DNA from 2 places in the Tenacibaculum sp. SZ-18 genome. Region 2 is predicted to be linked to the other one. Evidence: riboswitches for the same ligand, from Rfam matches in the RefSeq annotation. Region 2 holds a riboswitch; the other holds the start of a gene.
What was found. Region 2 has a riboswitch for cobalamin ahead of BTO06_RS10155 ((2Fe-2S) ferredoxin domain-containing protein). Riboswitches for the same ligand answer to the same signal wherever they lie in the genome.
Positions count from the first base shown of each region.

Region 1: linked by a shared signal. The riboswitch ahead of BTO06_RS08605 (TonB-dependent receptor plug domain-containing protein) and the one ahead of BTO06_RS10155 ((2Fe-2S) ferredoxin domain-containing protein) in region 2 are both predicted to bind cobalamin.

Region 1 covers NZ_CP019335.1:1,898,979-1,903,416, reverse strand. Annotated here, with positions in the region: gene cobT (nicotinate-nucleotide--dimethylbenzimidazole phosphoribosyltransferase) at 1-781, opposite strand, end outside; gene BTO06_RS08615 (bifunctional adenosylcobinamide kinase/adenosylcobinamide-phosphate guanylyltransferase) at 790-1,293, opposite strand; gene BTO06_RS08610 (ABC transporter substrate-binding protein) at 1,394-2,338, shown strand; cobalamin riboswitch at 2,342-2,535, shown strand; gene BTO06_RS08605 (TonB-dependent receptor plug domain-containing protein) at 2,585-4,438, shown strand, end outside.
Region 2 covers NZ_CP019335.1:2,288,307-2,292,744, forward strand. Annotated here, with positions in the region: gene BTO06_RS10140 (pyridoxal phosphate-dependent aminotransferase) at 1-163, shown strand, start outside; gene cbiB (adenosylcobinamide-phosphate synthase CbiB) at 151-1,080, shown strand; gene BTO06_RS10150 (AAA family ATPase) at 1,084-1,608, shown strand; cobalamin riboswitch at 1,617-1,810, shown strand; gene BTO06_RS10155 ((2Fe-2S) ferredoxin domain-containing protein) at 2,016-2,855, shown strand; gene BTO06_RS10160 (NAD(P)-binding domain-containing protein) at 2,845-3,663, shown strand; gene cobA (uroporphyrinogen-III C-methyltransferase) at 3,664-4,386, shown strand; gene BTO06_RS10170 (sirohydrochlorin chelatase) at 4,397-4,438, shown strand, end outside.

The DNA of each region.
Region 1 (4,438 bases), 390 kb from region 2:
TCACAATAAATCCGTCCACTAGAATAGTCATATTTAATGAAGCAGCCTGAAGCATTGCACCACACATCATTACAATTTCAAATCCTCCAAAATGTTGTAAAGCATCCTCTGAACATTTAATATTTGGAGTATGTAAATCGTAAACATTACGAAGAATTTCTCCTTTTTTGTTTACTCCTTTATCATCCAATCCTGTTCCTTTACCAACACAATTCTCAATAGGTGTATTTGTGAAATAACTTAATAATAAGGAGGCAGAGGATGTATTACCAATTCCCATTTCACCAAAACCTACAATGTTAGAGCCATTTTTATATAAATCGGTTACAATGGTTTTCCCTTTGTTTAACGCTTCTTCTAACTGTAATTTCGTCATGGCAGGTTTTTTACTGTAATTAAAAGTACCTTTTGCTACTTTATAATTTAACAGTGCAGTATGTCCATCAAAATCAGCATTAACACCAGCATCAACAATTTTCAAATCGATATTATTCTGATTACAAAAAATATTAATGGCTGCGCCGCCTTGTAAAAAGTTGAAAATCATTTGTTGAGTCACTTCTTGTGGATAAGGACTTACAGGTTGGTCTTGTACAATTCCATGATCTCCAGCAAAAACTAGAATTGTTGGCTTTGATAGTGATGGAGATAGTGTATTTTGGATAGAACCAATTTGTTTAGCAATAGTTTCTAAAGTTCCTAAAGAACCAATTGGTTTAGTTTTGAAATCAATTTTTTCTTGGAGTTCTTTAATTAATTCGGTTGATACAGGTTGAATCATGTAGTGGTTTATTTTAAAGTTAAAGGCAATCCTGAGACCATAAAAATTGCTTTATCAGCTGTTTTAGCTATAAATTGATTTATCCAGCCTTGAAGTTCAGTAAACTTTCTACCAGATTCGGTTTGAGCGTGTAATCCCATTCCTATTTCATTAGATATGATTATAATGGTTGCATTTAACTTAGATAATTGAGATATTTCTTTCTTTGCTTGAATAAGGCATTCTTCAATATTATTGTTCGTATCCATGAAAAAGTTTGTTAGCCATAGAGTTACACAGTCAATCACAACGGTTCCATTATCAGGAATTACCTGGCTAATCAGCTTCTCTTCTTCAATAGTTGTCCAACGTTCATCTCTATCCGTAACATGTCTTTTAACTCTTGTTTTAAAATCTTCGTCCCAAATTCTAGAAGTTGCCAAATAGTAAGGTGTATCTGATAGAGATTCAGCTAATTGTTGTGCATAATTACTTTTACCTGAACGTTCACCACCAGTAATATAATAGATCATTTTAAAGAAAAATTTATTTACAACAAAGATTAGAAAGATTTTTTACAAAAAGAAAATTTTACTTTAGATCTCGTATTTTTGTAGTGTTAAATTTGATTTTATGAAAGTATCTTCTTTTATGCCTGCGGTAACGCAAATGATATATGATATGGGATTACAAGATCATTTACAAGGAATAACTTTTGAATGCCCTAAGATTGCTCTGAATGAAAAAGAAGTGGTGGTGAAGTATAAATTAGAAGGACAAAATTTAATGAGTGAAGAAATCAACACTATTTTTTCAAAGACAAAGGCAGAAGGCGGGACTTTATATTATGTGGACGAGCCAGTTTTAGAGTCTATAGCTCCAGATTTAATTTTTACGCAAGATGTTTGTGATGTTTGTCAAATAGATACAGAATCAGTTGCGAGATCTGCTTATAAATTGCCAAAAGTTCCTGAATTGATCTCAATAACCCCAAATTCGTTAGAAGATGTTTTTGATAATGCACTAACTGTGGCAAAAGCAATGAATCAGGAAAATATCGGTATAAATTACGTTGCAAAACTAAAGAACAGAATTGCCGATATTGTAGATGTTCAAAGAGCGCACAAAATTCAATCGAAAAATATCCTGCTGATTGAATGGATTAATCCTTTGTTTAATTGCGGTCATTGGATTCCTCATCAAATTGGATATGCAGGAGGTATTGATTTATTAGCACATCCTTCTGGAGATAGCATAGTTATTTCTTGGGATAAAATAGTAAAGTATGATCCCGAAGTTTTGATTATTGCTCCGTGTGGTTATGGAATTAATCGAACTATGGAAGACATGCAATTTCTGATAGATAAACCCAATTGGAACAATTTACGAGCTATTAAAAATAAACAGGTTTATATCGCCGATTTTGCTATGTTTACCCAATCTTCTGCAAGAACTTTAGTAGATGGAATTGAATGTTTAGCAGCTATGATTCATCCAGAACACTATACACTTTCTGAAGATTTGAATGTTAAATTCGCAAATTATCATGATTTATTAGCTAGTAATTTACAATTATGATATACATTTGCTCTAGATTTTGGTTTTATTCTAGTTTTTATTGGGATAAATTAAAAGGGAATTCGGTTAAAAACCGAAGCTGTACCCGCAACTGTAAGCTATAAAGCTTGTAACTAATTACTTTTTACCACTGCGAAAAGCGGGAAGGTGAGTTACAAGACGCGAGCCAGGAGACCTGCCAACAATTTTTTGATAACAAGCCTTCGGGAAAAGGGGATGTTAATCATTTTTAATCAAATTAACAAAATGAAAAAACAATTTGTAGTATTAGGCGCATTGGCGTGCCTATTTACGAAAGTTAACTCGCATGCACAAGAAACAGAAAAAAGCGAGGAGTTGGATGAAGTAGTAGTTACCGCTACGAAGTTTAAAATTAAAAAAGAAAACACTGCCAAAGTAATTCAAAAAATTACTCAGGAAGAGATTAAAAACAATCGGGGTAAAACTGTATTAGATCTTTTAAATAATATTGTTGGTGTCGAAATTAGAGGAGCAAATGCAAATGCAACTGAAATTAGATCAACTTATATTCGTGGAGGTAGAGGTCGTCAAGTTTTAGTATTAATTGATGGAGTACCAGTTTCAGATCCTACGGGAATTAGTCAAGAGTACGATTTACGTTTGTTATCGTTAGATCAAATTGAAAGTATAGAAATCTTAAAGGGAGCTTCTTCAACTTTATATGGTTCTGGAGCAGCAACAGGTGTAGTCAATATTACATTAAAGAAATCATCAAAAAGTAAAATTAAAGGAAGTTTCGAAACCAGTTTTGGAACAAATAACGATGCAAATGTTACCAATGATATATTTTCTGAATTACAACAAAATGTAAACGTTAATGGAACTGTTGGTAAATTAAACTTTTTAACTTCTTTCGGTTTAAGAAGTGTAGAAGGATTATCGGCGGCTAAAAATGAAACAAATACTGCTTTCGAAAGTGATGATTATTACAGTAAAAATGGAGTTTTAAAATTAGGATATAATTTTAGCGATTCATTTACTACTGAGGCATTTTTAAATTATGATGAGTTCGATTATGATTTCGATGCAGGTGCTTTCGCGGATGATGCAATAAATGTTGGAACAACTGAGCAATTGAGAATAGGAGTAAAGCCAAGTTATAAATACAATTCAGGAGAAGTATATTTATTGGCTTCTTATAACGAGTCAAATAGAAATATCGATATTTTCAGTTCATTCTCTAGTACAATAGATAAAAGTGAGTACAAAGGGAAAAGTTATAATATAGATTTAGTAAACAGATATAGCATCAATAATTTATTTCAAGTTATTACAGGTTTAAATTATCAAGAGCATTCAAATAATACAGTTACGCCATTTAGTAATATTAGTGAAGATGTTGCTAATTTCAATACTATAGACCCTTACGCATCTTTTGTGTATACTTCTGAATACGGATTAAACATAAATGTTGGAGGTCGATTAAATATTCATAGTGAATATGGAAGTAATTTTGTTTATGATTTAAACACTTCTTATAATATTTTAAGAGATAAAGATTTATCATTAAAGGCATTAGCTTCTTATAGTTCTGCATTTATTGCTCCTAGTACATTTCAATTATTTTCAATTTACGGAAACGTAGATTTAGATCCAGAAACTAGTAAAACCATTGAAGCTGGGCTAGAATTAAACTTTGATAAAAAGTATACTTTCGAGGCTGTTTATTTTGATAGAACACAAGATGATGCCATTGTGTACCAAAGTATTACAACTGCACCTTTTGGAGTATATCAGAATTCAACAGAAACAATTGATGTTAATGGTGTTGAAGTGTCGTTAGATGCAAAGCCAATTGACATGTTAAGAATCAATTTAGGATATACATATACTGATAAGAATATAGATGTCGATTACATTCCTACACATAAGTTTGTTGGTAACTTAGAGGTGAAGCCATTAAAGAATACATTCGTTTCAGTTGTTTATAGAAATGTAGGAGAACGTCCTGCTAGTTTCTTTAATTCAACAACATTTACTACTGAAACGGTTACATTAGATAGTTATTCATTAGTAGATTTTAATGCAAATTATACATTCTTCAAAGATAAAGTAACTGTATTTGGATCTGTTACAAAC
Region 2 (4,438 bases):
AAAAGCTTCAGAATTAAAATCATATCTAATCAATTGTCATCAACTATTGATACGAAACGCTTCAAACTTTAGGTCTTTAGATGAGCACTATATAAGAATTGCCAGTCAAACTCCGGAAAAAAACACCTTATTAATTAAAGCTTTATGCTCATGGAACAGTTAATGTTTTTAATTCCTTTAATTATTGCTTATATATTAGATTTAATTTTAGGTGATCCTAGATGGTTACCACATCCCATTCGTTTATTTGGAAATTTAATTGCATTTGGAGAACGAAAATTGAACCAAGGTCAATCTCGATTTTCAAAAGGTATGTTATTAACTTTAATACTTACTTCAGGTACATTTCTTTCATTTTACCTTATAGAATTTCTATTAAAACCGTATCCTATTGTATATATAATAGTTCATAGTATATTTTTATTCTATGCCATTGCTAATAAGAGTTTGATTGAAGAAGGAAAAGCTGTTTTTGATGAATTAGCTAAAGGAATTACACAAGGGAGAAAAAGGTTGTCGTGGATTGTAGGAAGAGATACTTCTCAATTGAATGAACAACAAATTAAAAAAGCTGTTTTTGAAACTTTATCCGAAAACTTAAGTGATGGTGTAATTGCTCCTCTATTTTTTTATATAATACTTGGAGTCCCTGGCGCTATGTTGTATAAAATGGTTAATACCTTAGACTCCATGATAGGTTATAAAAATGAACGTTATTTTTACTTTGGAAAATTTGCTGCGAAACTGGATGATGTCTTTAATTATATTCCATCAAGAATAACAGCGATAATTATGCTCTTTATTTCAGGAAAAATGAAATATACACTTAGTGTTTTTAAAGAAGGGAAAAAGCATACAAGTCCAAATGCAGGATATCCTGAAGCAGCATTAGCCTATATTATAAAATCCAAATTTGGAGGTCCAAATTATTATCACGGTAGACTTGTACAAAAACCATTTATAGGAATATATGATCGTAAAATTGAGGATAACGATTTTTATACAGTATCAAGAATAAATCAATTTACTACTTTTTTCTTTATTAGTATAACTGGGGTCTTTTGCTACCTTTGTTGGTGATATATGAAAAGATACATTATTACAGGAGCACCAAGCACTGGTAAGACGACACTTATTAATAGGTTACAGAAAAACGATCACACTGTTTTTGAGGAAGTATCTCGAAAAATTATAATTTCTGAACAGAAAAAAAACAGTAATAAAACTCCTTGGGAAGATGTTTTTGGTTTTACAAATCTTGTTTACCAACAAACTATTAAAGAATTGAGTACACCTATTTTTAAACATGCTTTTGTAGATCGAGGTTTGGCTGATAACATTGCCTATTTATTATTAAAAAAACAACCTGTTTCTGATGACTTTTTAGATTTTAATTATCACAAATTTTATCATAAAACAGTCTTATTCTGTCCACTTTGGAAGGAAATATATACTCAAGACGAACAAAGATTACAGACTTTTGGAGAAGCAAAAGAATTAGAACAGTTATTGTTAAAAACTTACATTAGTTTAGGATTTAAAATTTTAGAAATACCAAAAACAACAGTTGAAAAACGTGTAGAATTTATTAACACTTTGTTAAATTAAAAAGCATTATTTTTACACTGGATTAAGGTTTTTTATGAAAATAAAAATTAAAAGGGAATTTGGTGTAAATCCAAAACTGTTCCCGCAACTGTAAAGTTCGTTTAAAAAAAGATCAAGATGCCACTGCTTAATAAACCAATTAGGTGGGAAGGCGATGTTTTTAGAACTGAGTCAGGAGACCTGCCAAAATTCATTAAATAATCAATAACTCTCGGGTAAAGAGTTGGAAAATTATAAACTACACATTACGTAGCGTTTTCTACAAATTACCTGCCTAAAATTCTTTTTTAATAATGAAAAGATTAGTATTGCGCAGTGTATTTTTATCATCTCAAAATCGAAAGACTGATAATTATACTAAAAACAACATATTCTCATATTGTCAAAATCAAAAAATTGAATAAAATATGGGTAAAGATGTATCAAAAGCTACAACTACTTTCTTATTTTGTGATGGTGGTTCGTGTAAAAAAGCGAAAAGTGAAATGGCTGTTCGTGAAGCCAGAGCACATCTAAGAAATGGAGGACTTTGGGATAAAACTCACAGTATTAGAACTCGATGTAATGGTCGTTGTGAAGACGCTCCAACTTGGATCGTACAACCTGGAAATTACTGGTATAAAAACGTAACTCCAGAAAAAGCTGTTGAAATTATCGATACTCATATCAATGAAAATAAACATATCGATTCATATCTTTTGTATAAAGATGGAGATGAAGTAATGGATTCAGAAAATGAAAGAACTGTCAAACCAATTGTTTTTAAGGAGAAAGATGATAAAGATTATGGAAATGCATTAGTAGCTCGTTCTCCCGCTTCAGATCAATTTCTATACCCACTATTTAAAAAACTTTTTGAAACACCATCTAATATTCAAGTAAATTTTCCAAATGAAAATCAGAAAATAATCACACAATCGCATCAGGTTACTTATACCGACGATTTTGATATTGTTGTAGAAGGACCAGAAACATATTTAATATTAGCCATTGGTCCGATTACTAAAGTAATGGAAAATGATGTTACTCAAGAAATTAAAGATAGAAAAGTTGGTGTTGCAGAAGTTATCTGGAAGCAAGAAGACACTGATTACATTGCTCATATTCGTTTAAAGAATAGGAAAGGAAAATTTTTAGTATCATTGGGAATTCCAAAAAATAATAATACACTTTGGGAATATATTCTTAGTATTTACCTAAGTATGGATAGTAAAAAACCTAAAATAGTTTTACCTGTTGAACAATAAACAAATTAGCATATTAGGATGTGGATGGCTTGGTTTGCCTCTAGCTGAATATTTAATGGATAGAGATTATAGAGTAAAAGGCTCAACAACATCACATTCAAAAGAAGAAACACTTAAGGAACGTAATATTATTCCTTTCGTGTTTAAGTTAGGTGAATCCTATGAGAAAACTTTAGTGACTGAATTCTTTTCAGACAGTGAAGTAGTTATCATCAATTTTCCCCCTAAACGTATTCCTAATATTTTCAATGTGTACCAAGAACAAATAAAAGAAATATTACCATATATAAAACCAGAACAAAAAGTAATTTTTGTTAGTTCTACTTCTGTATACCAAAACACAAACGATTGGGTTACTGAAACCATAGAAAACAAACCTGAAAAAGAATCAGGGAAAGCAGTTTTAGCTGTTGAACAACTTTTACAAGCACATGTGAGAAATAATCTTACCATTCTTCGTTTAGCTGGATTGATTGGTTATGATAGAGTCCCAGGACGTTTTTTAGCAAAGAAAAAAGAAGTTGCAAATGGTAAAGCTCCGATCAATGTAATCCATCAAGATGATTGTATCGGATTAATCAATGCTATTATTTCTGAAAATGCTTGGGGAACTATAATTAATGGTTGTGCTGATGAGCATCCGTTACGAGAAACTTTTTATACTTTGGCTGCTGAAAAAGAGGGATTAATTCCTCCTGAATTTAAAGCTTTTGACCGTATTGAGTTTAAAAAGATATCAAACACGAAAAGTAAAATGTTACTAAAGTATAACTATAAATATCCAGATCCTTTAATTCTTGTTTCGTAAATGCAGAAGATAACTATTATAGGTGCAGGTCCTGGAGACCCAGAATTACTAACAGTAAAAGCTTATAAACTGATTAAAAATGCTGATGTTATTTTACATGACAACTTAGTTTCTTCAAATATTTTAGATTTAAATATTGCTGCTGAGAAAATATATGTAGGTCGAAAATTTGGAGATCAATCAGATCAAATTAGTAGACAAGATCGTATTAATCAATTGTTACACGAATATTATTTAAAGGGCAAAAAAGTAATACGATTAAAATCAGGCGATCCTTATATTTATGGGAGAGCTGCTGAAGAAGCTCGATACTTAGTAAAACATGAATTACCGTTTGAAGTAGTTCCTGGAATTACCGCTTCAATTGCAGCTGCAAACACATTAAATATCCCTATAACAGAACGAAATCATTCAAATGCAATGCTCATTTGTACTGCTCATACTGCTGATTATTCTTTTGAACAACTCAACGGAATTGCACATATGCTAAAAGCAGGAAATACGATTTCTATTTATATGGGATTAAAAAGTTTACATAGAATTATTCCAAAACTTTTAGAAGTTTGTAAAGATGAGACGATTCCAGTAAACGCTATTTCAAACGTATCAAGAGAAAATCAACAAATTATTACAGGTACTTTGGCTAATATAGAAAGCAAAATAGCCGATAGTGCTATTCCAATGCCTGTAGTTTTTATTATTGGAGCTACTCCAATCCATTAAAACAAAACCAATGAAAGAAGGAATTTTATTATGCGGGCATGGTTCTAGACGA